Linked DNA regions of Variovorax sp. PBL-E5. The protein of the gene in region 1 binds, or shares a complex with, the protein of each later gene. Links are inferred from orthologs where the notes say so. Each region holds a gene or a part of one and is shown on either strand. Other genes may lie near its edges. The genes, in order: WDLP6_RS20260 and dnaN.

What was found.
Region 2: the proteins of WDLP6_RS20260 (region 1) and dnaN are in contact, whole or in part, in a solved structure (PDB 1OK7), measured with the Escherichia coli proteins. The link is inferred for Variovorax sp. PBL-E5 from one-to-one orthologs.

Annotation. Positions count from the first base shown.
Region 1 is NZ_LR594671.1:4,164,848-4,176,256, forward strand. The notes cover bases 7,270-10,236. They hold WDLP6_RS20260 (Y-family DNA polymerase), read left to right. Parts: upstream 7,270-8,109; coding sequence 8,110-9,363; downstream 9,364-10,236. Other genes in these bases: WDLP6_RS20250 (MFS family transporter), read left to right, coding at 7,270-7,380; WDLP6_RS20255 (putative glycolipid-binding domain-containing protein), read right to left, coding at 7,428-7,997. In the rest of the region: WDLP6_RS20220 (arylmalonate decarboxylase), read left to right, coding at 1-552; WDLP6_RS20225 (LysR substrate-binding domain-containing protein), read left to right, coding at 536-1,423; WDLP6_RS20230 (mandelate racemase/muconate lactonizing enzyme family protein), read left to right, coding at 1,540-2,694; WDLP6_RS20235 (tripartite tricarboxylate transporter substrate-binding protein), read left to right, coding at 2,736-3,713; panE (2-dehydropantoate 2-reductase), read right to left, coding at 3,739-4,677; WDLP6_RS20245 (alpha-hydroxy acid oxidase), read left to right, coding at 4,794-5,951; more of WDLP6_RS20250, read left to right, coding at 6,088-7,269. UniProt on the Escherichia coli protein: Poorly processive, error-prone DNA polymerase involved in translesion repair and untargeted mutagenesis. Copies undamaged DNA at stalled replication forks, which arise in vivo from mismatched or misaligned primer ends.
Region 2 is NZ_LR594671.1:875-16,718, reverse strand. The notes cover bases 13,019-15,844. They hold dnaN (DNA polymerase III subunit beta), read right to left. Parts: upstream 15,072-15,844; coding sequence 13,965-15,071; downstream 13,019-13,964. Other genes in these bases: gyrB (DNA topoisomerase (ATP-hydrolyzing) subunit B), read right to left, coding at 13,019-13,825. Outside these bases: WDLP6_RS00080 (ABC transporter permease), read left to right, coding at 1-304; WDLP6_RS00075 (mandelate racemase/muconate lactonizing enzyme family protein), read left to right, coding at 320-1,522; WDLP6_RS00070 (aldose epimerase family protein), read left to right, coding at 1,531-2,466; WDLP6_RS00065 (Spy/CpxP family protein refolding chaperone), read left to right, coding at 2,605-3,168; WDLP6_RS00060 (endonuclease/exonuclease/phosphatase family protein), read left to right, coding at 3,308-4,090; cardiolipin synthase ClsB, read left to right, coding at 4,104-5,333; WDLP6_RS00050 (lysylphosphatidylglycerol synthase transmembrane domain-containing protein), read left to right, coding at 5,462-6,364; WDLP6_RS00045 (TIGR03915 family putative DNA repair protein), read left to right, coding at 6,476-7,183; WDLP6_RS00040 (polyhydroxyalkanoate granule-associated phasin), read left to right, coding at 7,293-7,790; WDLP6_RS00035 (metallophosphoesterase), read right to left, coding at 7,819-9,000; WDLP6_RS00030 (carboxypeptidase-like regulatory domain-containing protein), read right to left, coding at 9,197-9,670; WDLP6_RS00025 (hypothetical protein), read right to left, coding at 9,801-10,295; WDLP6_RS00020 (hypothetical protein), read left to right, coding at 10,391-11,170; more of gyrB, read right to left, coding at 11,201-13,018. UniProt on the Escherichia coli protein: Confers DNA tethering and processivity to DNA polymerases and other proteins. Acts as a clamp, forming a ring around DNA (a reaction catalyzed by the clamp-loading complex) which diffuses in an ATP-independent manner freely and bidirectionally along dsDNA.

The DNA.
Region 1 (11,409 bases):
GATGCCGGCGCGCAGGCCATCTCGCTGATGGGCACCTCGCTGAGTTTCTACCGCGGCGCCGACTTCACCGATGCATTGCGCGACCGCATGCACGAGGCCACCGGCCTGCCCTGCACGACGATGAGCCATGCGATCATCGCCAGCCTGCACTGGCTGGGCATCGAGCGCGTGGCGGTCGCCACGGCGTACATTGACACGCTCAACCACCGGCTGGTCGCCTATCTCGCGAGCCGCGGCATCACGGTCACGCACATCGAGGGCCTGTCGATCACCGACGTCGATGCCGTGGGCCAGGTGCCAGCCGAAACGCTGATGGCGCTGGCCGAACGCACGGTCGCGGCCGACCCTTCGGCGCAGGGCCTGCTGATTTCCTGCGGCGGGCTGCTGACGCTGGACCTGCACGTACCGCTCGAAGACAGGCTCGGGCTACCGGTCACGTCGAGCTCGCCGGCCGGCTTCTGGGACCTGATGAGGGCCGCCGGACTCGATGCCTCGTCGCCCGGGCACGGACAGCTCTTCGCAGCCGAACGGGCTCTTGAACGCGCCGCTTGATCTCACGACGCTGCGCGTGATCGTCGCGGCGGCCGAGCTCGGCTCGCTCAGCGCGGCGAGCGATCGGCTGCAGCTCGCCGTGGCCGCGGCCAGCGCGCGCGTGACGGCGCTCGAAGACGCGCTCGGCCTGCGCGTGTTCGAGCGCTCCTCGCGCGGCGTCCGCCTCACGCCGGCCGGCCAGATGCTGGTGCGGCGCGGGCGCGAACTGCTCGCCGATTCCGACCGTCTCTCGGTCGATCTGCACGACTATGCCAAGGGCCTGCAGGGCCACGTGCGGCTGGTCGCCAACACCTCGGCAATGCTGGAACTGCTGCCCACCCGGCTCGAGCAGATGGCGCGCGAGCATCCGCTGATCCGCATCGACGTCGAAGAGCACGGCAGCCTCGACATCCCGATGCTGCTGCTCGACGGCCGCGCCGACCTCGGCATCGTGGACATGGCGCATGCGCCGCACGGCATCACGCTGCGCGACTGCTTCACCGACACGCTGGTGCTGGTGGTGCCCGCCGTCCACGCGCTGGCCGGTGCGAGCACCATCGCCTTCGAGGATGCGCTGGACGAGAACTTCATCGCGCTCTCGAACGGCACCGCGCTGTCGAGCCGGCTGGTGGCCTCGGCCTCGGTCTTCGGCAAGCTGCTGAAGATCCGCATGCAGATGCGCAGCTTCGACACGGTCTGCCGCATGGTGGCCGGCAACCTGGGCGTGGCGGTGCTGCCGCTGGAAGCGGTGGCGCCGCAGCTGGCGAGCTTGCCGTTGCGCGCGGTGCGCCTGAGCGATGCCTGGGCCGCGCGCACGCACCGCATCGCGCTGCGCAGCGGGACACCGCCGGCGCCGGCCACGCGCACGCTGGTCGAGTTGCTCACGCGCTGAGCATCCACTGCGGGCAAACCCTTGATTTCGCCATTGGCGAAAGCGGCGTTCGGCGCGCGTGCTTGTGGGCGGCCACGGGTGCTCCCTAGACTGCGCGCGAACCTGGAGACATTCGCATGAAGATCGCCCGCGTCACCGCCACGCCGCTGCACCTGCCGATATCGGTCGAGGTGTCGGGTCGCAGCAAGACCACCTCCCTGTCGCTGTGCCTGGTCGACATCGAGACCGACGACGGCCTGGTCGGCACCGGCATGACCGCCATCACCGAAGAGGAGGTGATCGCCTCGGTGGTCAACGAGATCGCGGCGCACGCGCTGGTCGGCATGGACCCGATGCGGCACGAGCAGGTCTGGGAACGGCTCTACTGGCTGCTCGCGCCGCGCGGGCAGTCCGGCTATGCGAGCCATGCGATGGCGGCCATCGACCTCGCGCTGTGGGACCTGAAGGGCAAGGCGCTGGGCCAGCCGTGCTGGCGCCTGTTCGGCGGCGCGCGCGCCGAGGTGCCGGTGTACGCGACCTTCGGCTTCGCCTTCTTCGACCGCGACGAGCTCGCCGCCGCGGCGCGCAGCTGGGTCGAGCGCGGCTTCACGCGCCTGAAGATGACGGTCGGCCACCATGGCCTGCAGCGGCGCGACGAGCCGCGCCCGCTCGATGCGCTGATCGCCGAGGACATGCAGCGCGTGCGCGCGGTGCGCGAGGCGGTCGGGCCCGAGGTGGAGATCTACATCGATGCCAACTGCAGCCTCGACTACTTCCACGCGCTTTCGCTGGCGCGGCGCATCGAGGACTTCGGCATCAGCTTCTTCGAGGAGCCGGTGTCGCAGAACGACATCCCCAATCTCGTGAAGCTGCGCCAGAAGACCTCGATCCCGCTGGCCGCCGGACAGAACGAAGGCCTGGCCAGCCGCTTTCGCGACATGCTGGTGGCGCAGGCGGTCGACGTGGTGCAGCCCAACGCCTGCATCACCGGCGGCTTCACGCAATGCATGCGCATCGCCGGCATGGCCGCGGCCTTCAACACCCGCTTCGCCAACGGCGGCGCCTGGCCGCATCACAACATGCACCTGCATGCGGGCCTGGCCAACGGCTCGCTGGTCGAGTACCACTCGGTGGCGGTCGATTGCTGCAAGCTGGTGTTCGACGATCTGCCGGTGCCGTCGAACGGCGTGCTCGCGCTGCCCGAACTGCCGGGGCTCGGCTTCGCGCCCAACCGCGAGCGCGTGGCGGAACTCGCGAAGCGGCCCGGCTCGCACGGCGTCGGCAAGGCCTGATGCGCGCAGCGACCCTCGAACGATTTCCGGAGACAAGACAAATGAACGCATTCACCTCACGGCGCACCGCGCTGGCATTCGGCGCTGCCCTGCTCGCCGCAGGCGCCACGCTGGCCCACGCACAGACCTATCCCGAGCGGCCGATCCGCCTCTTGGTCGGCTACTCCGCCGGCGGCGGGGTCGACGCGGTGGCGCGCCTGCTCGCACCGCGCCTGTCGGCGCTGCTGGGCCAGCAGGTGGTGGTGGAGAACCGGGCCGGCGCGGCCGGCGTGATCGCAGGCGATGTGGTGGCCAAGGCAGCGCCCGACGGCTACACGCTGCTGCTGGGCGACAGCTCGACCTTGATCGCGAAGTACATGCAGCCGAAGCTGGCCTTCGATCCGATCAAGAGCTTCACGCCGATCGCGGGCGTGTTCAAGTCACCGCTGCTGATCGTCGCCAACAACGATTTCCCGGCGAAGACGCCGCGCGAGCTGGTGGCCGCGCTGCAGGCCAGGCCGGGCGTCTACGCGTTCGCGACCTCCGGCGTCGGCACGGTGCAGCATTTGGGCTTCGAGATGATGAAGGGCCAGACCGGCACTTTCGCGCTTCACATCCCGTACCGCGGCGCGGCGCAGATCGTGCCCGACGTGATCAGCGGACAGGTGCCGCTCGGCGTGGTGAGCGCAACCGCCGGCATGGCGCAGGCCAGGGCCGGCAACCTGCGCGCGCTGGCCATCATGAGCAACGACAGGCTGCCCGGCGCGGAAAGCGTCGCGGCCCTGTCGACGGCCGTGCCCGGCATCGACGTGGCGCCGCGCCTGTTCCTGCTGGCACCGGCCGGCACGCCGGCCGCGATCGTGGACCGGCTCGGCGAGGCGGTCCGCAGCGTGATGACCGCGCCCGACATGGCGCAGGCTGCCGCGGTGCAGGGCGCGGTGCCGGACTTCCTGCCAGCGGCCGCGCTCGCCACCAGTCTCGCGCAGGAATCGGCGCGCTGGGGCAAGGTGATTCACGAGCAGCACATCTCGGCGCAGTAGGCGTGCGCCGCGCGATGGTCGCGACTCAAGCTGCCGCTTCGGCGGTCCGCGCTCGCCCTGCTTCGTAGGCCTTGAGATGCGCATGGACGACACGCAGCAGGTGCGCATCGCGGCCGTCGTTCGGCGCTCGCCGCAGCAGGTCGCCGATGATGTGCTCGCCCTCGATCTGCGCGCCGCGCTGGATGTCCTTGAACATCGACGCCGTGATCGGCGAGCCGGCCGCGGTCAGCATGCCGCGTGCGCGCGCGATCATCGCGGCACGCGGTGCAAAGCCGTTGTGGGCCGCGATCGCCGCGCATTCGTCGAGCAGGCCGCTCGCGATGCCGGCGCCGCCGCCCTGCTCGATGTCGCCGATGGTCGCGCGCATCAGGCAGGTGATGCCGGCCACCGAGGCGATGAAGATCCACTTCTCCCACATCTCCTGCAGCATCTCGCCGGAGGCGCGCGCCTCGAATTTGGCTTTCGAGAAGGCCGCCTCCAGCGCCTGCACGCGGGCGGAGCGCGAGCCGTCGAGTTCGCCGTAGGTCAGGCCATGCGTGTCGTTCAGATGAAGCACCGTGCCCTGCGGGTCGAGCACGGCCGAGATCAGACACAGGCCGCCGAGCACACGCTCGCGGCCGAAGCGCTGTGCCAGTTCGTCCAGATGCCGCATGCCGTTGAGCAGCGGCAGGATGGCGGTCTGCGGCCCGACGGCGGGCGCGAAGGAGGCCATCGTGTCCGCCAGGTCATAGGCCTTGCAGCCGACGATGACCACGTCGAAGGGCGCGCCGATGCCGTTCGCGAGCACGTGGGGCGGCGACGGAATGTGGAGATCGCCGAACAGACTGCGGACCACGAGGCCGGTCTGCGCGATCTGCGCCGCACGCCGCGGCCGCAAGAGAAAGCTCAGGTCTTCGCCGGCCTCCAGCAGCCGCCCACCGAAATACCCGCCCAGCGCACCGGCGCCTACAACCAGGAACCTCATTGCATTCTTCCTCTTCGCGTGGATGAAAGGCGAATTCTGCGCTTGTGAACTTTTGTTGTTCACGCTGCGGATAATGCGGGCTTGCGCAATCAGCGAACGACCCAGGAGATCCCCGAGTGCCCGACCTCTCGAAAATGACTTGCATCGAAGACCTGCGCGTGGTCGCCCAGCGGCGCGTACCGCGGATGTTCTACGACTATGCCGATTCCGGCGCCTGGACCGAGGGCACCTACCGTGCCAACGAAAGCGACTTCCAGAAGATCAAGCTGCGCCAGCGCGTGGCCGTGAACATGGACGGGCGCTCGACCCGCAGCACCATGGTCGGCGAGGAGGTCACGATGCCGGTGGCGATCGCGCCGACGGGCCTGACCGGCATGCAGCATGCCGACGGCGAGATCCTCGGCGCGCGTGCGGCCAAGGCCTTCGGCATTCCGTTCACGCTGTCGACCATGAGCATCTGCTCGCTGGAGGACATCGCCGAGAACACCGACCGCCATCCGTTCTGGTTCCAGCTCTATGTCATGAAGGACCGCGACTTCATCGAGCGCCTGATCGAGCGAGCGCGCGCGGCCAACGTGTCGGCGCTGCAGCTCACGCTCGACCTGCAGATCCTCGGCCAGCGGCACAAGGACATCAAGAACGGCCTCACCGCGCCGCCCAAGCCTACGCTCAGGAACCTCATCGACCTCGCCACCAAGCCGCGGTGGTGCATGGGGATGCTGGGCACCAAGCGCCGCACCTTCGGCAACATCGCGGGCCACGCGAAGGGCGTGAAGGACCTGTCCTCGCTGTCCTCGTGGACGGCCGAGCAGTTCGACCCCACGCTGAACTGGGCCGACGTGGAATGGATCAAGAAACTGTGGGGCGGCAAGCTGATCCTGAAGGGCATCCTCGATGTCGAAGACGCGCGCCTCGCGGCGGCCAGCGGCGCCGATGCGCTGATCGTCTCGAACCACGGCGGCCGCCAGCTCGATGGCGCACCCTCGTCGATCGAGGCGCTGCCGGCCATTGCCGAAGCGGTCGGCACCGAGATCGAGGTCTGGATGGACAGTGGCGTGCGCAGCGGCCAGGATGTGCTGAAGGCACGTGCGCTGGGTGCCCGCGGCACGATGATCGGCCGCAGTTTTCTCTATGGCCTGGGTGCCTACGGCGAGGCCGGCGTGACGCGCGCGCTGCAGATCATCCAGCGCGAGCTCGACCTCACGATGGCCTTTTGCGGTCGCACGCAGATCGACGAGGTCGATTCGAGCATTCTGCTGCCGGGCACCTTCTGATGGAGAAGGATATGCGGCGCTGACTGACAGCGCGTGCGCCGCCGGTGGCGCACGATGCCGTCGCCACCACAACATGTAGAGAGGCGATCGCATGAGCACCATCACGCCCGCCGCCGGTTCGGTTCCGGCCGGCTCCATGCCTGTCCATCGAGCCTATACCGCCGAGGAGAAACGGCACCGCATCTTCGCGATCATGGCGGCGTCTTCGGGCAACCTGGTCGAGTGGTTCGACTTCTACGTCTACGCCTTCAGCGCGCTCTATTTCGCGCCCTCCTTCTTTCCCAAGTCCGATCCGACGGCGCAGTTGCTCAACACGGCCGGCGTGTTCGCGGCCGGCTTCCTGATGCGGCCGATCGGCGGCTGGCTGTTCGGTCGCATCGCCGATCGCTACGGGCGCCGCATCTCGATGCTGATCTCGGTCACGATGATGTGCGCCGGCTCGCTCGCGATCGCATGCCTGCCGACCTATGCGGCCGTCGGCGCGCTGGCGCCGTTCCTGCTGCTCGTCGCGCGGCTGGTCCAGGGGCTTTCGGTGGGCGGCGAATACGGCACCACGGCCACCTACATGAGCGAGATCGCGCTGCGCGGGCAGCGCGGCTTCTTCTCATCGTTCCAGTACGTCACGCTGATCGGCGGCCAATTGCTCGCGGTGCTGGTCATCGTGGTGCTCGAGCAGTTGCTCAGCGAGGCCGAGCTCAAGGCCTGGGGCTGGCGCATTCCCTTCGTGGTCGGCGCGGTCGCGGCCGTGGTGGCGCTCTTCCTGCGCCGCACGCTGCACGAAACCCAGAGCGCCGAGGCGCGCGCCAACAAGGAGGCCGGCAGCCTGGCCGGCCTGTTTCGCCATCACAAGGCAGCGTTCTTCACGGTGCTGGGCTACACGGCGGGCGGCTCGCTGATCTTCTACACCTTCACGACCTACATGCAGAAGTACCTGGTGAACACGGTCGGCATTCCGATCAAGACCGCCAGCTATGTGATGACCTTCGCGCTGTTCGTCTACATGTGCATGCAGCCGCTGTTCGGCGCGCTGTCGGACCGCATCGGACGGCGTACCAACATGATGCTGTTCGGCGCGCTGGGCGCGATCGCGACGGTGCCGATCCTGACCGTGCTGCAAGGCGTGAAGAGCCCGGTGGTCGCGTGCGCTCTGATCGTCGTGGCGCTGGCGATCGTGAGCTTCTACACCTCGATCAGCGGCATCGTGAAAGCCGAAATGTTTCCGGCCGAAGTGCGCGCGCTCGGCGTCGGGCTCGCCTATGCGGTGGCGAATGCGATCTTCGGTGGCTCGGCCGAGTACGTGGCGCTGGGCCTGAAGTCGATGGGCCACGAATCGGCGTTCTACTGGTACGTCACCGGCATGATGGTGATTGCCTTCCTGGTGAGCTTGCGGCTGCCTCGGCAGGCGAGCTACCTGCATCACGATCATTGAGGCGGGCAAGGGCCCGTGGCTTGCGGGCTCGCGCTGCGGCGACCGGATCAGGTCTCGGCTTCCCAGAGCTTCGGATAGCTGCGCACGAAACCGTCGCCCGTGACCTCGAGCATCGCCGCGTAGTCGAAGCGCGGCGCGGTGTACCAGTAGCCGCTTTCGCTGCGCCGCTCGTAGCGCTGGTGCAGCTCGGCCAGGCTGCCGTTGTCCAGATCGATCCATGCGACCGGCGCGTCGGAAGCCTCGCCGGGCGCAAGGTGCAGGCGGCGCAGCTGCAGCAGGTTGGTGGCCGGGGTGAAGCCCATGTCGAGATCCACGCAGTGGCCGAGTTCCGGCACGGGCGTGTCGTTGAGCTTCCATCCGCCATGGGCGTCGTGCACGATGGAGAGGTCGATCGCCTCGCCGCCAAGCCAGCCGCGCACGGTGCCCCATTGCGTGTGCCAGGCCCGGTCGCAGCGCACCCGGTAGTGCAGCTGCGCGGCGCGGCCGTCTTCGCCGCGGAACACGGCGGCGCCGTCGATCTGCCAGTGTTCGCCGGCACGCTCGAGGCGACAGACGTCATGGCCCGGCGTTCCGAGCCGGCGCCAGAGCATGGAAGCGACGGTTTGCATCCGCCGCATGATGGCACCGGCAGCCCGCTCCGCGCAACCCTGACCTGGATCATGTTCAGGCGACATGGCCGCGCGAGTCGAACGGCGCCCGTCGAAGCGAAGATCGGAGGCTCCGACGACAATGGCGGATGTGACGACCGCACCGATTCGCCGCATCGCGCATCTCGACATGGACGCCTTCTATGCGTCGGTGGAGTTGCTGCGCTACCCGCAGCTCAAGGGCTTGCCGGTCGTGATCGGGGGCAGCCGCCGCAGGGTCGATGAAGCGCTGCGCAACCTGCCCGAGGGCGGGACGCTGGCCGACATTCCGGTCGAGACTTTTCCGCTGCTCAAGGACTATGTCGGACGCGGCGTGATCACCACGGCGACCTACCCGGCCCGGCAGTTCGGCGTCGGCTCTGCGATGGGAATGATGAAGGCTGCCAAGTTGTGTCCGCAGGCACTCGTTCTACCGGTGGACTTCGATGAATACCGGCGCTATTCGCGGCAGTTCAAACAGATCATCACGGAGATCGCGCCGGTAATGGAGGATCGCGGTGTCGACGAGGTCTACATCGATTTCACCGAGGTTCCAGGCGGCCAGCGCGAGGGCGGGCGTGTGCTGGCACGGTTGATCCAGAAATCGATCTTCGAGGCCACGGGATTGAGTTGCTCGATCGGCGTGGCGCCCAACAAGCTGCTGGCCAAGCTGGCGAGCGAGTTCGACAAGCCCAACGGCATCTCGATCGTGTTCGAGAGCGACCTGCAGACACGGATCTGGCCGCTGCCATGCCGCAAGGTGAATGGCATCGGCCCCAAGGCCGACGAGAAGCTTCAGCGCCACGAGATCCGGACCATCGGCGAACTGGCGTCCAGGGAGCGCGACTGGCTGATCGCGACCTTCGGCAAGGCCACGGGCGCCTGGATGCACGAGGTGGCGTGGGGCCGTGATGACCGTCCCGTGGTGACAGAGAGCGAACCGATCTCGATGAGCCGCGAGACGACATTCGATCGCGATCTGCATGCGACACGTGACCGCGCGGAGCTCGGCGCGATCTTCACGCACCTGTGCGAGAAACTCGCCGAAGACCTCCAGCGCAAGGGCTATGTCGGCAAGACCATCGGCATCAAGCTGCGCTACGACGACTTCAAGATCGCAACGCGCGATCAGACCATCGATCGCTTCACGGCCGATGGAAAGGAGATCCGCCATACGGCCGGCCAGTGCCTCAAACGCGTGCCGCTCGCGCGCTCGCTGCGTCTGTTGGGCGTACGGGTCGGCGCACTGGTGAAGGCTGACAGTGCCGATGCTCGCGCAGGCACTGCCTCGGTAATGAGCGGCCAGCGGGCGCTCCGTGCCGAAGAGCCGGCAGCGAGGACGGCATCGCTCTTCTGACGCGCTCGCGTTCGGGTGCCGGATGCGCCCGGCCGAAGGCAGGTGATTGCTAGAATTTCCGTCAGTACCGCGGCGGGAGGTTCAACGAAGTCGCATGCGCCACTCAGATCGCGAGCACATTCGAAACTGCTAGCGTACAAACAAGAACGCCCAACCAAGGGATTGGTTGGGCGGTTCAGGGGGCTGTAAGAGCCTGACGATGACCTACTTTCACACGGGAACCCGCACTATCATCGGCGCTGAGGCGTTTCACTGTCCTGTTCGGGATGGGAAGGAGTGGGACCACCTCGCTATGGTCATCAGGCATAACTGGTTGCTGTCTTGAGGGTAGATCAAGACAACGAATTCATAGAGTTTGGAATCAGCTTTTGGTATTTTGAATGCGTCAACTTGGCATAACACCTTGATCGGAGATCAAAGTTATAGGGTCAAGCCGCACGAGCAATTAGTATCGGTTAGCTTAACGCATTACTGCGCTTCCACACCCGACCTATCAACGTCCTGGTCTTGAACGACTCTTCAGGGGGCTCGAGGCCCCGGCAGATCTCATCTTGAAACGAGTTTCCCGCTTAGATGCTTTCAGCGGTTATCTCTTCCACACTTAGCTACTCGGCAATGCCACTGGCGTGACAACCGATACACCAGAGGTGTGTCCACTCCGGTCCTCTCGTACTAGGAGCAGGCTTCCTCAAATCTGCAGCGCCCACGGAAGATAGGGACCAAACTGTCTCACGACGTTTTAAACCCAGCTCACGTACCTCTTTAAATGGCGAACAGCCATACCCTTGGGACCGGCTACAGCCCCAGGATGAGATGAGCCGACATCGAGGTGCCAAACACCGCCGTCGATATGAACTCTTGGGCGGTATCAGCCTGTTATCCCCAGAGTACCTTTTATCCGTTGAGCGATGGCCCTTCCATACAGAACCACCGGATCACTATGTCCTGCTTTCGCATCTGCTCGACTTGTCAGTCTCGCAGTTAAGCACGCTTATGCCATTGCACTATCGTCACGATGTCCGACCGTAACTAGCGTACCTTCGAACTCCTCCGTTACGCTTTGGGAGGAGACCGCCCCAGTCAAACTGCCTACCATGCACTGTCCCCGATCCAGATAATGGACCTAGGTTAGAACCTCAAACACACCAGGGTGGTATTTCAACGTTGGCTCCACAAGATCTAGCGACCCTGCTTCAAAGCCTCCCACCTATCCTACACAGATCTGTTCAAAGTCCAATACAAAGCTACAGTAAAGGTTCATGGGGTCTTTCCGTCTTTCCGCGGGGAGATTGCATCATCACAAACATTTCAACTTCGCTGAGTCTCAGGAGGAGACAGTGTGGCCATCGTTACGCCATTCGTGCAGGTCGGAACTTACCCGACAAGGAATTTCGCTACCTTAGGACCGTTATAGTTACGGCCGCCGTTTACTGGGACTTCAATCAAGAGCTTGCACCCCATCATTTAATCTTCCAGCACCGGGCAGGCGTCACACCCTATACGTCCACTTTCGTGTTTGCAGAGTGCTGTGTTTTTAATAAACAGTCGCAGCCACCGATTTTTTGCAACCCATTCATGCTCCGTTGTTCACTTCACACTAATAGGGCACACCTTCTTCCGAAGTTACGGTGTCAATTTGCCGAGTTCCTTCTCCTGAGTTCTCTCAAGCGCCTTAGAATACTCATCTCGCGCACCAGTGTCGGTTTGCGGTACGGTCGTGTGTAGCTGAAGCTTAGTGGCTTTTCCTGGAACCTCGTTCAGTCACTTCACAAGCAAGCTTGCTCGATCGGCAGCCTCGGTATATGACGGGCGGATTTGCCTACCCATCGCCTACTTCTGCCTAAACCGGGATATCCAACACCCGGATGACCTATTAAGATCCGTCCCCACATCGCACTACACATCGGTACAGGAATATTGACCTGTTTCCCATCAGCTACGCATCTCTGCCTCGCCTTAGGGGCCGACTCACTCTACGCCGATGAACGTTGCGTAGAAAACCTTGCGCTTACGGCGAGGGGGCTTTTCACCCCCTTTAACGCTACT
Region 2 (15,844 bases), 4.2 Mb from region 1 along the record:
GCTGTTCCGCTACGTGCTGCTGCCGCTGCTGGCGCCGGGCATCCTGGCGGCCTCTCTGCTCGTGCTGGTTCGCACCATCGGCATGTTCGAGCTGACCTTCCTCACGGCCGGCCCCGATTCGCAGACGCTGGTGGTCGCGCTCTACTACGCCGTGTTTGCGGCCGGGGTGCGGGCACCGCAGTCGGTCGATGCGATGGCGATCATCTACATGGTCGTCACGCTGGTCTGGCTCCTGATCGCGCTGCAGTTCGTCAATCCGACGCAGTTGGTCAGCCGCGTCAAGGAACATCCGCAAACCGCCTAGCGGCGGTCACCACGCATGAAGATCACACAGGTCGACACCATCCAGTCGGGCGCCTATCCCAACATCCTCTGGGTGCAGATCCACACCGACAGCGGGCTCGTCGGTCTCGGCGAAACCTTTCGCGGCGCACAGGCCGTGCAGGCGCAGATCCACGAACTGACCGCGCCCTACCTGCTGGGCAAGGATGCGCTGGCCATCGAGGCGCACAGTGCACACCTGCTGCGCGGCTATCTCGGCTTCGCCAGCAGCGGCGTCGAGACCCGTGCCGCATCGGCGGTCGACATCGCACTCTGGGACCTGCTCGGGCAGGTGACGCAGCAGCCGCTCTACCAGCTGCTCGGCGGCGCGGTGCGCGAGCGGGTGCCGGTCTACAACACCTGCGCGGGCTACACGTACAACAAGGCGGGCCAGCGTCGGGCGATCACCGACGGCAGCGCCGAGGTCGCGGCCGAAGGTCCTTATGAAGACCAGGTCGCCTTCGTCAAGCGCCCGGCCGCGCTCGCGGAAAGCCTTCTCTCCGAAGGCTACAAGGCGATGAAGATCTGGCCCTTCGATCCCTTCGCGCAGGCCAGCCGCGGGCAGTCGATCTCAGCGCGCGATCTCGACACCGCGCTCTGGCCCTTTCGCGAGATCCGGCGCGCCGTCGGCGACGAAATGGACATCATGGTGGAGTTCCATTCGATGTGGAACCTGCCGACGGCCGTGCGCATCGCCCAGGCGCTGGAAGAGTTCAAGCCGTATTGGGCCGAAGACCCGGTGCAGATGACCAACCTCGACACCATCGCCGAATACCGCTCGCGCACGCGGATACCGGTGTGCGCGAGCGAGACGCTGGCCACGCGCCAGCCCTTCCTGCATCTGCTCAACCACAACGCCGTCGACTACGTGATGCTCGACCTGAGCTGGGTCGGCGGCATTTCGGAAGCCAAGAAGATCGCCGCCATGGCCGAGGCCTTCCACAAGCCCGTGGCACCGCACGACTGCACCGGTCCGGTGGTGCTGGCAGCGTCGCTGCATCTGGCGATGAGCACGCCCAACGTGGTGCTGCAGGAAGTGGTGCGCGCCTACCTCACGGGCTGGTACCGCGAGCTGGTCACGCAACTGCCCGAGGTGCGCGATGGTTTCGCCAAGGTGACGCCCGGCGCCGGGCTCGGCCTCGCGCTCGCGCCCGGGCTGCTGCAGCGGCCGGAGGTGGTCGTGCGCAGCAGCCGGCTCTAGCGGCGCACGTGGCACGCCTGCATGTCTCGCCCGAGATCGTCCTGCGCTGCGACAGGCTGCGGGCGCTGCTGGCGCCCGCGGCCGGCGGCCGCATCACGGCGTTGAGGTCGACCGGGCTGCGTGGCGGGAGTGACATCGACTGGCTGGTGCCGCTGGCCGACGCGGTGCGCGCGGACGGTTTCGAATCGACCGCCTGGCCCAAGGCAGGGTGCTATCCGCTGGTGCCGTTTTCCAACCGCATCCGTGCGGGACGCTTCAGCTGGAACGGGCGCCAGGTCCGGTTGCCGATCCATCCGGGAGAAGCGCATGCGCTGCATGGCGGCAGCCAGCAGATGCCCTGGCAGCTGATCCAGCATGAGGCGAGCAGCGCGACGATGGAATACCGCCACGCGGCAGGCGCTGCGGGATGGCCGTGGGCATTCCGCGCGAGGCAGCACATCGCGCTCGACGAGAACGGCATGACGCTCGGCCTGCGGATCACCAATGACAGCGGCGAGACCATGCCTTGCGGCTGCGGCTTCCATCCCTATGTCCCGGACCGCTTCGGCCATCGCCTGCGTTTCGATGCGCGGACGGTGTGGCCGCCCGATGCCGAATTCCTGGCGACCGCGCCGCGGCCACCGGAAGCCCACGATGACTACGCGATACCGCGTGCCCTGCACAATGGCTCGCTCACGCAGTACTACAGCGGCTGCTCGGGCCCCGTCGAACTGGAAGCCGCGGACGGACACCGCATTCGCATCGAGACCGACGAGGTGCTGTCTCATCGGGTGCTGCATCGTCCCTCGCCCGAGGCCGGGAGCTACTTCTGCGTCGAGCCGGTCTCGCACGTCGCGGACGCGGCCAACCTGATGCAGCAAGGCCGCACCGACACGGGTTGGCATCTTCTGGCGGCCGGCGAAATCTGGGAATGCAGGCTGAGGCTGCGCATCGAGCCTGCCTGAAGCCCGACGCCACGCTGCCGGGTTCATCTATCTTTACGCGCGCTAACGCTGTCCTCACGGCCGCGTTACAGAGCGCCGCCACACTTCGTCTCACCTGCTGCCCCTCGGTGGCAGGCTTCTTCGAAAGGAAGCACTGCCATGATCTCTTCTCGCAAAAACCTCCTCCTCGCCGGCTTGCTGGCGTCCGCCACCTTCTGCTCGGCCGGTGCGTTCGCGCAGGCGCCCTCGGCGCCCGGCGTGCCCGCAGCCGAAACGCAGTCTCATGCCCGGCCTGCGGCGCAGCACGGGCACATGGACCCGGCCCAGCGCATGGAACGCATGCAGGCGCATCGCGCCAAGCGGATGGCCGATCTCAAGCTGGTGCTCCAGATCACGCCCGCCCAGGAAAGCGCCTGGCAAAGCTTCACGGCCGCGCAGCAGCAGCCTGCCCGTCCGGCCGGCGCGGCCCGTTTCGATCGCGCCGAGTTCGCCAAGCTGACGACGCCGCAGCGCCTCGACCGCATCCAGGCGCGCCAGGCCGAACGCAGCGCGATGTTCGCCAAGCGTGCCGAAGCCACGCGCAACTTCTATGCCGCCCTCTCGCCGGTGCAGCAGAAGATCTTCGACGTCGAGGCGATGCACTTCGCCGGCCACGGCCGCGGCGGCCATATGGGCCACATGGGCCATGCCGGCAACGAAGCGCCGGCCCACGACAAGGGTTGAGTCCATGACGCCTGCCGGCGTCACGGAAAAGAAAGGCCCGCAGCGATCAGGCGCTGCGGGCCTTTGACTTTGGAAGTATGAAGAAGGTGGCGCGTTCCTACAGCCGGGCGGCGAGCGGCGGCTTACAACCGAACACCTGATGTCTCTCTCCCCTGCGGCCGTTGCGACAGCCACGCCCACTTCCCTGAAGGTCATGACCGTGAACACCCACAAGGGCTTCACGGCGCTGAACCGCAGGTTCATCCTGCCCGAGCTGCGGGATGCGGTGCGCACCGTGGGCGCCGACGTGGTGTTCCTGCAGGAAGTGCTCGGCACGCATTCGCGCCATTCGCGCAAGGTCGACAACTGGCCCGAGGCGCCGCACTACGAATTCCTGGCCGATACCATGTGGCCGCAGTTCGCCTATGGGCGCAACGCGGTCTATCCGAAGGGTCACCACGGCAATGCAGTGCTGTCGAAATTCCCCATCGTCCATTTCCGCAACCACGACGTGTCGATCACCGGTCCGGAAAAGCGCGGCCTGCTGCATTGCGTGCTGCGCCTGCCCGGGCGGCCGGTCGACGTGCATGTAGTCTGCGTGCACCTGGGGCTGGCCGAAACGCACCGCCAGCAGCAGCTGGAGCTGCTGTGCCACATCGTGCGCGACGAGGTGCCCGACGATGCGCCGCTGGTGGTCGCCGGCGACTTCAACGACTGGCGCGCCCGGGCCCACGAGATCCTTGCCGAGGGCGCCTCGCTGCGCGAGGTGTTCGTGCATGCCAACGGCAGTGCGGCCAAGACCTTTCCGGCGCGCTTTCCGCTGCTCGCGCTGGACCGCATCTATGTGCGCAACGCCGGCGTGCATGCGCCCATCGTGCTGCCGCGCAAGCCCTGGTCGCACCTGTCGGACCACGCGCCGCTGGTGGCGGAGATCGAACTGTGAACGGGCGCCTCCCATGAGCAACAACTGGGTCGCCGGCAACCACCTCGAGTTGCTGGAGAACGGCGAAGCCTTCTATCCGCGCGTGTTCGAGATGATCCGCGCGGCGGAGCGCGAGGTGATCGTCGAGACCTTCATCCTGCTGGAAGACAAGGTCGGCGAACAGTTGCACGCCGCGCTGCGCTCGGCCGCGCTGCGCGGCGTCAAGGTCGACCTCATGATCGACGGCTTCGGTTCGCCCGATCTGTCGCCGGCCTTCATCGAGGGCCTGACCTCGGCCGGCGTCAAAGTGCGCGTCTTCGATCCCGGCTCGCGCCTGTTCGGCCAGCGCCTCAATCTCTTTCGGCGCATGCACCGCAAGCTGGTGGTGATCGATGGCCTGCGCGGCTTCGTGGGCGGCATCAACTTCTCGGCCGATCATCTGATGGATTTCGGGCCCAAGGCCAAGCAGGACTATGCGGTCGAGCTCACCGGCCCGATCGTGTCGGAGATCCATCGCTTCGTGCTGCATGCGATCGCGGTCGGCGGCAAGGGCCCGGGCTGGTTCCGCCGCCGCCTCAAGGCGGCGCGCCACGAAGAGAGCGCGCCCACCGGCACCGCCGACGTGCAGTTCGTGACGCGCGACAACCGCCGCCACACGAACGACATCGAACGCCACTACCGCGCCGCGATCCGCACGGCGCGTCACCGCATCATCATTGCCAACGCCTACTTCTTTCCGGGCTATCGGCTCATCAAGGAGATGCGGCGCGCGGCACGGCGCGGCGTCGACGTGCGGCTGATCCTGCAGGGCGAGCCGGACATGCCGATCGTCAAGGTCGCGGCCAGCATGCTCTATCACCACCTGCTGCATGCCGGCGTGCGCATCTACGAATACTGCGAGCGCCCGCTGCACGGCAAGGTCGCCGTGGTCGACGATCAATGGAGCACCGTCGGTTCGAGCAATCTCGACCCGCTGAGCCTGTCGCTCAATCTCGAATCGAACGTCATTGTGCGGGACAAGGATTTCAACCACGTGCTCGCGGGGCGGCTGAACGAGCTCATGCGCCACAACTGCAAGCAGGTGCAGACATCGGACCTGACGGAATGGAGCGGCTGGCGCCTGGTGCGCAGCTTCTTCATCTTCCACCTGCTGCGCTGGTATCCGCGCTGGGCCAGCTGGCTGCCGCGCCATGCGCCGCGGCTGAAGCCGCTCGAGGCGCCGCCCGAGCCCGGCAGCGGCGCCACGCAGACGGACGCAGCATGAAGAACACCGCGGAACCGGCTCCGCCGGGCCGCCGGTGTTGCCCCCTGCAAGGGGGTTGGCGGCCACACGAAGTGGGCAAGCCTGGGGGTGAGCCCAAAGCTTGGTGGCCCTGGGCCAGGCGCGTTGTCGTGAGCGGCTTCCTGCTCTTCGTCGCCGCGCTGCTCATCTTCCAGGCGCGAGCCATCGAGTGGCGCGAGGTGTTCGATGCGATCGGCGCCTATCCGTCCGCCGTACTGCTGACCGCTGCCACGCTGAGCGCCGCGAGCCACCTGATCTACAGCAGCTTCGATCTGGTCGGGCGCCGCTACACCGGCCACGCGCTGCGCGCGCCGACGGTGATGGGCATCACCTTCGTGAGCTATGCCTTCAATCTCAACCTGGGCACCCTGGTCGGCGCGGTCGGGATGCGGGCGCGGCTGTATTCGCGGCTGGGGCTTGAAGCGGCCACCATCACGCGCGTCGTCGGCACCAGCATGCTGACCAACTGGCTCGGCTACTTCCTGCTGGCGGGCCTGGCTTTCCTCTGCTGGCCGCTCGCGCTGCCCGCGGACTGGCACATCGGCGTCGGCGCGCTGCAGGTGCTCGGCGGGGCACTGGTCGCGGTGGCACTGGGCTATCTCGCGCTGTGCGCCTTCTCGCGCCGGCGCGAGTGGACCGTGGCCGGCCACGAGATCGGCCTGCCCGGCCTGCGCCTCGCGGGCATCCAGCTGGTGATCTCGATCGCCAACTGGGCGGTCATGGGTGCGATCATGGATGTGCTGCTGCAGGACAAGGTCGGCTACCCGACGGCGCTGAGCGTGCTGCTGACCGGCGCCGTCGCCGGCCTGCTGTCGCGCGTGCCGGCCGGACTCGGCGTGCTGGAGGGCGTCTTCGTCGCGCTGCTGGCACCGCCGCTGTCGAACACCACGCTGATCGCCGCCGTGCTGATGTACCGCGCGGTCTACTACTGGGCGCCGCTCGCGGTGGCCACGCTGCTCTACCTCGCGATGGAAGCCAACGCGAGGAAGCTCGCCGCCGCCGCGGCGGCGTAGCGCCATCACCTGCCCGCTGACATGCGACGGCCGCGCACGCCGGTCGAGGCCTCTCTGTTTTCCACCTGACCGCCTACAACATGCGATCGCGCCGCGTCCTAACTTGGCGGCATGTTGCAGCACACCGTCATGCTCGCGAGCGAGACCGACTGGCCCGGCTTTCGCCAGGAAGTTCGCGGGCTGCTCGCCCGTCTGGTGCCGCCTGAAGCGGTGAGCTGGCACACGCCATCGGTGATCGCATCCGATCTATGCACCCGGCCGGCTGCACGCGGCCACGCTGCCGAATCCGCGCGCGGCAGCATGAACCTGGTGGTGCCGCGTTCCTTCGTATCGCTGTGCGAGACCGTCGTCCTTCATGAGGATCCTGCGCGCTTCGCGCTGCTGTACCGACTGCTCTGGCGTCTGGTGCACGAACCCGCCCTCGGCCATGCGCCGCTCGACGCGGAACGGCTGCACGCGCAGCACATGGCGCAGGCCGTGCGGCGCGACATGCACCGGATGAAGGCCTTCGTTCGCTTCTGCACCATCGAGGAGGATGACGACGAGGGCCCCTTGAACGCCGCATGGTTCGAGCCCGTCCACCATGTCGTCGAGGCGGTGTCGCCCTTCTTCGCGCGCCGTTTCATGCACCGACGCTGGGCTCTCTTCACGCCCGAACGCAGCGTACGAGGCCGCGGCGAGGAGATCGAGTTCGGACCCGGCGTCCAGCGCGACCAGGCACCAGCGTCGGATGCCGGCGAGGCCCTGTGGCTCATGCACTACCACAGCGTCTTCGATCCGACCCGGCCGGGGCTCGCCACGCACGCGCGGAGTCCATGACGGAGACGGGCGCCGCTGCGTCTGCCGGTCGATCCTCGCAAGTAGGACGCCACCACCAAATTCATGCTGCAGTGCAGCAATTCGCCGTGCAAAGGCCTATAGTGAGGTCATGTCGCCCAGCCTGTCATCCTCCCCTCGCTTCTTCAACCCGCTCATGCTGTGGGCCGACGTCGGTCTCAAGACCCACGAGATGCTGCTGTCCTCCGGCTCGGTGATCCGGATGCGGACCGAGCGCATCGCACAGGCCGGCCTCACGCCGAGCGCGGCCGATCTGGCGGAGTTCCAGCTGATGGGGCAGGAAAAGCTGGCGGCCGCCACCGAATCCGGCGCGGCGATGGCGAACCAGCTGCACACCACCCAGTTCGCGCTGGTGCAGCGCGCCTTGCAGCAATGGCTGATCGGCGCGGCCGCGCTCCTCGCGCTCATCACCAGTACCGATACCGAGCAGGCCGTCACACATGCCAGGACACTCGGCAGCGCCGCGGCCCGCTCGGCCGCCACGGCCAGTCAGCTGTCCAGCGCCAGCGCACGCATCGTCCAGCGCGGGCTGAAACCCATCCATGCGAAGGCGACATCCAACGCGCGCAGGCTGAGCGCGCAAGCCTGAGACAGCTCGCGCGAGGCCGCGGCCCGCCTCAGACGGCCTGCACCAGGCGCAGCAAGGTGATCTCGGACGGCGCGCCGAAACGCTTGGGCGGTCCCCAGTAGCCGGTGCCGCGGCTGGTGTAGACCCACATCTCGCGCAGCTTGTGCAGACCCGCCGTGAAGGGCTGCTGCAGTGGCACGAACAGGTTCCATGGAAAGAACTGGCCGCCGTGCGTATGGCCCGACAGCTGCAGGTGGAAACCCGCATCGGCCGCGGCCGGGGCGCTGCGCGGCTGGTGCGCCAGCAGCAGCCGCGTGTGCACCAGCGGCGGTGCACCGTACAGCGCGCCCTGCGGGTCGCTCGCATGTGCGGCATCGAAATGCACCGCGGTGTAGTCGGTGACGCCCGCCACCACGAGCGCACTCTCGAGTTCTTCTTCCTCGGTCTGCGCGCCGGTGGTGTTGCGCGTCTGCAGGACCACGTGCTCGTTCATCAGCACGCGCATGCCGAGCCGGCGCAATTCGTCGACCCAGGCATGCGCACCGGCGTAGTACTCATGGTTGCCGGTGACCACGAAGGTGCCGTGCCGGGCGCGCAGGCTCGCGAGCGGCGCCACATGGTCGCGCAGTTCGTGCACCGTGCCGTCGACCAGGTCACCCGTGATCGCGACCATGTCGGCACCCAGGCCGTTGACCGCCTCGACGATGCGCTGGATGTAGCCGCGCTTGATCGTCGGACCGACATGGATGTCGCTCAGCTGCGCGATCGTGAAGCCGCTCAGCGCCCGTGGCAGGTCGCGGATCGGCACGTCGACCCGCACCACGCCGGCCGTGCGCCGGGCGTTGAGAAGGCCGATCAGCGAGATCACGGTCGCCGCAAGCGGCACGGCGACAGCGCTCCATGAGCGCCATGGCTGCCCATCGATCTCCCATCCGCCGATGAGCGTGGCCAGCCAGCCCAGCAGCAGCCCAGCGTCGCGCACGATCGTGAGCACGAACATCGAGGAGAACCAGCCCATGCTCAGGAGCCCGATCCACTTCCAGACATCCGGCATCGGCCGGCGCGCAGAACGCCGGCCGATGAAGGGCAGCGGCATGGTCGCCGCGGACACCACCAGCGCCGCCAGCAGCAGCGGCCAGGCGAGCGTCCACGCCTGCAGCGCGGGCAGCAGCCGCAGTCCGACGTAGACATGCAGCAGAGCGATGAGAAGGGTCAGCGGACGGAGCGGCATCGAGGCCTTGAAAGACGGGCAGAACCCAGACAGCCCATGTGAGAGCGTTCGCCACTCTATTCAAGGTCCGTGCCACGGCGCGGGCGGCATTTTCTTTCCCGCACGCGGCGCAAGGCCAAGGGCCATCCGCTCGGGGTGGACCAAGCATCCGGAAGGATCCTGGTCCGATGGCGGCGTCAGCCGACGCCGCCGGCTGTCACGAATGCGCGCTGGTGGTGTCCGTGCCCGCGGGCCAGACGAAGAGGGTCTTGGCCGGCATCCCTGCTTGGACCTCGACCTCCTGCTTCAGCGTCTGGCCGGCCAGCGTGGCCTCGACCTCGTAGCGGCCCGGATCGAGCCGCGCGACCATGAAGGGGCCGTCCGCGGAGACATGGCTGAGTACCTCGTGGCCGGACGCGTCGCGCACCGTCACCGAGATGCCGGCCGCGAAGTCGCCGCCGTTCTTGTCGTTCCTGTCCTTGACGGCGAATTCGAAAGTCGCCGGCCAGCGCGGCGACACCGTCTTCATCAGCGCGGCCTCGTCGCTGCCGATGCCGCCGCTCATGTATTCGATGCCGTTCGCCATGTGGATCGGCGGGTTGTAGATCGCATGGGCGGCCAACGCACCGAAAAGTGACGCACCGCCAATTGCAAGCGCGGCTGCGGGCCGCCAAAACCGGATCGTGTTCATCGCTGTGTCCTTGCTCGAGTTGGCGTGAAGCGAACTTCACGGCGCCACTATCCCCAGCAAGGCTTAGGCGAACCTGAATTCTGCGGCGCGCTCGTGGGTACCTCGGCGCCGAAACCGCCGCCGAGCCAGCTCAGTCGCCGGTGCGCGCAGCGGCTTGCTGCTCCGTCCGCGGCAACCCCGTCGCGGCAGCGAAGTCGATGTTCGACGGCCAGACGAAGACTGCCTTGGACGACTGGCCATTGAACACCGTCAGCGGCTGCTCCAGCGTCACGCCGGCCAACGTCGCCTCGACTTCGTAGGCACCGGGCTCGAGCCGGGCGAGCATGAAGGGCGCATCGGCCGACGCTTCCATCACCTGCCGGTTCGAATAGCGCTCGCGCACCACCACTTTCACGCCGGCCGGGACATGGCCCGGTTTGGCGCGGCTCACCGAAAACTCGAGGGCTGCCGCCCAGCGCGGCTCGACCGTCTGCATGAACGCTGCCTCGGCGCTGCCGTTTCCGCCGCACATGTATTCGACGCCTTGCGCCACGCGGATCGGCGGATTGGTCAGCGCATGCACCGACGCCATCGCACCGAAGAACGCCAAGGCGGCGACGGGTTGCCAAAACCGGATCGGGTTCATTTCGGTGCTGTCCTTGTCAAGAAAACGGCGTGGGAATCGCCGGGAATTTTCCTTAGCAAGACTCGGGCTCGACATAGCGTTTACGCGGAGGGAGCGTGGACGCGGCGATCGGAGATCGATCGGGCCGGCACTATTTCATGAATACCGAGGTCGTAAGCGCCAACCCGCACCGCGCGCAATCACGATCGAAGACACTCGGCACCGCGATGGGTACCGACGACAACGATCACATGGACGAGCGCCGCACGGTGCTCGCAGAATGGGAACGCGCGTTGCGGCCGAAGCAGGGCCGGCCATGGCTGCTTTCGCTTCTGATCTGGCTTGGTGTACTCGTCGCCGTCTGTCTGGGCGGGCAACGATGGATGGAATCGCGCGAGGCGCAGCGTCTTTTCCCCTCGCAGCAAAACCGCACCGACGCAGGCACATCGCTGAGTTCTCCCACCATCACACCGGCGATGCGCTCATCGGCGCCCTCGCCGATCACGAGCGATGGACCTGGGGCTCGTGTCACGCCGATCACGAAATGCGTCTCGCGCAGCGGCGGTGCAGCCTACTCCGACGGGCCGTGCCCGCAGGGCGCGCAGTCCATCATCATGGCCGTTCGACCGGATCTCAATCTCGCCGACGGCATGAGTCCGCAGGTACGCGAAGCTTCTCTTCGAGACAACCGTTCGGCAGCACTCGCCCAGACACAGCACGAGGAACGCGTGGCGCGCAACGTGGACCGCACTGCATCGGAATGCAGCGAAATCGAAACCAGGATCGGCTGGCTCGATGCACTGGCACGACAACCGCAGCCGGCCTCGGAGCAGGATCGGATCAGGAACGAAAAGAAGCAGGCACGCGATCGGCAGTTCGCGTTGCGGTGTCGCTAGCTTTCGAGATGGCGGCCAGAGGGCCGGCGCTCACACGTCGATATTCGCCGCCCGCAGCGCGTTCTGCTCGATGAACTCCCGCCGCGGCTCGACCTCGTCGCCCATCAGCATCGTGAACACGCGGTCGGCTTCGATCGCGTCGTCGATCTGGACGCGCAGCAGGCGCCGCACCGTGGGGTCCATCGTGGTCTCCCACAATTGCTCGGGGTTCATCTCGCCCAGGCCCTTGTAGCGCTGGCGCGAGGTGGCGTTTTCGGCCTGTCCGATGAGCCAGCGCATCGCCTCGCGGAAGTCGTTGACCTTCTCTTCCTTGGCGCGTTCGCCTTCGCCGCGCTTGACCACGGCACCATCGCCCAGCAAATCGCGGAAGGTCTTGGCCGCCTCGGCCAGCGCCGCATAGTCGGCGCCGTGCACGAAGTCCTGCGTCAGCACGCTGCTCTTGATGTTGCCGTGGTGACGGCGGCTGATGCGCAGCAGCGGCTTGTCGCTGCGGGCGTCGAACTCGCTGGCGACCTCGGCCGGCGCGCCTGTGGTGTTGAGTTCGCGCAGCTTGTTCTGCAGGGCCACCGCGGAGGCTTCGGCACTTGCCGTCGTCTCGAGGTCCAGCGACACGCCGTCGGCGATCGCGCGCAAGGCCGCCGCATCGAGGAACACGCCCAGGCGCGCGATGACGGCCTCGGCCAGCTGATGCTTGCGCGCGAGCTCGGCGAGGGCGTCGCCTTTGAGCGTGGTCGGCTGCGCGCCACCGGTCTCGACGCTGGCATCCTTGAGCGCGACTTTGAGCAGGAAGGCATCGAGCGCCGGGCCGTCCTTGAGGTATTGCTCCTCCTTGCCGACCTTCACCTTGTAGAGCGGCGGCTGTGCGATGTAGATGTGGCCGCGCTCGACCAGTTCGGGCATCTGCCGATAGAAGAAGGTCAGCAGCAGCGTGCGGATGTGCGCGCCGTCGACGTCGGCGTCGGTCATGATGATGATGCGGTGGTAGCGCAGCTTGGCGACATTGAAGTCGTCGGCGCCGCCGCCCGCGCTGGTCGCGCCCGCGCGGCCGATGCCGGTGCCAAGCGCGGTGATCATGGTCAGGATTTCGTTGCTGGTCAGCAGCTTCTCGTAGCGCGCCTTCTCGACGTTGAGGATCTTGCCGCGCAACGGCAGGATGGCCTGGAACTTCCGGTCGCGGCCCTGCTTGGCCGAGCCGCCGGCGGAGTCACCCTCCACCAGGTAGACCTCGCAGAGCGCCGGATCCTTCTCCTGGCAATCGGCCAGCTTGCCGGGCAGGCCCATGCCGTCGAGCACGCCCTTGCGGCGCGTCATCTCGCGCGCCTTGCGGGCGGCTTCGCGCGCGCGCGCCGCATCGACGATCTTGCCGCAGATGATCTTGGCGTCGTTCGGGCGTTCCTGCAGGTAGTCGGAGAGCAGTCGGCCGACGATGTCCTCGACCGGCGCGCGCACCTCGCTTGACACCAGCTTGTCCTTGGTCTGGCTCGAGAACTTGGGCTCCGGCACCTTCACGCTCAGCACGCAGCACAGGCCTTCGCGCATGTCGTCGCCGGTGACCTCGACCTTGGCCTTCTTGGCGAACTCATTCTCTTCGATGTACTTGTTGATGATGCGCGTCATCGCGGCACGCAGGCCGGTCAGGTGGGTGCCGCCATCGCGTTGCGGGATGTTGTTGGTGAAGCACAGCACCTGCTCGTTGTAGCCACTGTTCCACTGCATCGCGACCTCGACGCCGATGTGCGTGCCTGGAATGCCGCCGTAGGTGTCGGCCGGCTTCTCGCCCATCGCGTAGAACACGTTGGGGTGCAGGACGGTCTTGCCCTTGTTGATGAATTCGACGAAGCCCTTGACGCCGCCAGCACCGGAAAAATCATCTTCCTTGCCGGTGCGCTCATCAAGCAGGCGGATGCGCACGCCATTGTTGAGGAAGCTCAACTCGCGCAGGCGTTTGCTGAGGATCTCGTAATGGAAATCTGCGTTTTCCTTGAAGATCTCATCATCGGGCAGGAAGTGCACTTCGGTGCCGCGTTTTTCGGTTTCGCCCGTGATCTTCATTGGCGAGACTTCGACGCCGTTGACGGTCTCGACGATGCGGTTCTGCACGAAGCCCTTACTGAACTCCAGCGTATGCACCTTGCCGTCGCGACGCACGGTGAGCCGCAGCATCTTGCTGAGCGCGTTGACGCAGCTCACACCGACGCCGTGCAGACCGCCCGAGACTTTGTAGCTGTTCTGGTTGAACTTGCCACCTGCATGCAACTCGGTCAGCGCGATCTCGGACGCCGAGCGCTTGGGCTCGTGCTTGTCGTCCATCTTGACGCCGGTCGGAATGCCGCGGCCGTTGTCGGTGACGGACACCGAGTTATCGGTGTGGATGGTAACCACGATGTCGTCGCAATAACCTGCGAGCGCCTCGTCGATCGAGTTGTCGACCACTTCGAACACGAGGTGATGCAGGCCGGTGCCGTCGGAGGTGTCGCCGATGTACATGCCCGGGCGCTTGCGCACCGCCTCCAGGCCCTCGAGGATCGTGATGGCACCTTCACCATAGGAATTGTCCGCGGCCGGTGTCACTTCGATCGGAATCGCGTTGTCGATTTCAGGCGTGTAGACCGGCTCGGTGTGCGGCACTTCCGGCTTGTTTTCTTCACTCATCAGGATCTTTCTCTCAGGGACTCGGCTCACCGGCGTTCTCTCTTCATTTCCAGAAATACCGCGGATCCGGCTCAGCCGGTCCGCCGGTATTACCCCTGCAAGGGGGTGGGCGGCCCCACGAAGTGAGGCAAGCCGGGGTGTGCTAAATCCTCATTGGCATCACAACGTACTTGAACGACGCGTTCTCGGGCACTGTCATCAGCACCGAGCTGTTGGAATCGGCCAGCTCCAGCTTCACCATTTCCTGGCCCATGTTGGCGAGCGCATCGATCAGATAGGTCACGTTGAAGCCGATCTCGATCGCATCGCCGCCGTAGTCGATGTCGAGTTCGTCCTGCGCTTCTTCCTGCTCGGCGTTGTTGGACGCGATGCGCAAGGTACCGGGCTCGATGTTGAGCCGCACGCCCTTGAACTTCTCGCTGGTCAGGATTGCCGTGCGCTGAAGGCTCGCCAGCAACGGCGCGCGGCCCAGCGTCACGCTGTTCTTGTGGTTCTTGGGAATCACGCGGTTGTAGTCGGGGAACTTGCCTTCGACCAGCTTGGTGACGAACTCCATGCCACCGAAGCTGAACTTGGCCTGGTTGTTCGCGAACTGCATTTCGATCGCGCCTTCGGCGTCCGACAGCAGGCGCTGCATCTCGAGCACGGTCTTGCGCGGCAGGATGACTTCCTGGCGCGGCACTTCGACGTCGAGCGTTGCAGAAGCAAAAGCCAGACGATGGCCATCGGTGGCCACGAGGCTCAGCTGCTTGCCTTCGGCGACGAACAGGATGCCGTTGAGGTAGTAACGGATGTCGTGCACTGCCATCGCGAACGAGACCTGGCTGAGCAGGTCCTTGAGCGTCTTCTGCGGCACGCTGAAAACCGGGCCGAAATTGGCCGACTCCTGCACCAGCGGAAAGTCCTCGGCCGGCAGCGACTGCAGCGTGAAGCGGCTCTTGCCGCCCTTGAGCACCAGCTTGTTCGCGCTCGACTCGAGGCTCACGGTCTGGTCGGACGGCATCGTGCGCAGAATGTCGATGAGCTTGCGAGCACCCACGGTGGTCGTGAAGCTGCCTTCATCGCCGCCGAGCTCGGCCTGGGTACGGATCTGGATTTCGAGGTCGCTCGTGGTGAGCTGCAGCTGGCCGCCGGTCTTGCGAATGAGCACGTTGGCCAGGATCGGCAGCGTATGGCGCCGTTCCACGATCCCTGCCACCGACTGCAGCGCTGCGAGGACTTTGTCTTGAGTTGCCTTCAATACGATCATGTCTTACCTCTTCCTTATTTCTTTAATTCAACTTAGTAGTAGTAGATAAGGGACGCTCCCTGCTGTGGACAGGGCGATTTTCCGCTTTCGTGACAGGGAGTTGCTGCAGTCGGCCGGCTGTGCGCAGCCGTGCTTCGGTGCTGTCGTGCCGAGGCGCACAACTTCGGCCTTCACGCCGCGGCTGTGGACAAGGTCCTTCTTGTGCCGGAACTGTCCCCAGAGTTGTCCTTTGACAGGCCGATGCGAATCTGCGATGACAGTCATTCGTCAGCCCTTGAGCGTCTGTTCGAGCACGTGCAACTGCTGGTTGAGTTCGGTGAGCTGCTGGCGCTCGCCCGAGATCTTGCGCACGGCGTGCAGCACGGTGGTGTGGTCGCGGCCGCCGAAGAGCTCGCCGATCTCGGGCAGGCTTTTCTGGGTCAGCTCCTTGGCCAGGTACATGGCGATCTGGCGCGGTCGTGCAATCGAAGCAGGACGCTTCTTCGAGTACATGTCGGCGACCTTGATCTTGTAGTAGTCGGCCACCGTTTTCTGGATGTTCTCGACCGAGATCTGCCGGTTCTGGATCGAGAGCAGGTCGCGCAGCGCTTCGCGCGCGAGCGCGATCGAGATGTCCTTCTGGTTGAAGCGCGAGTACGCAAGGATCTTGCGCAGCGCGCCTTCGAGCTCGCGCACGTTGGAGCGCACGTTCTTCGCCACGAAGAAGGCCACTTCCTCGGGCATCTCGACGCTTTCGACGCGTGCCTTGTTGATCAGGATCGCGACGCGCATCT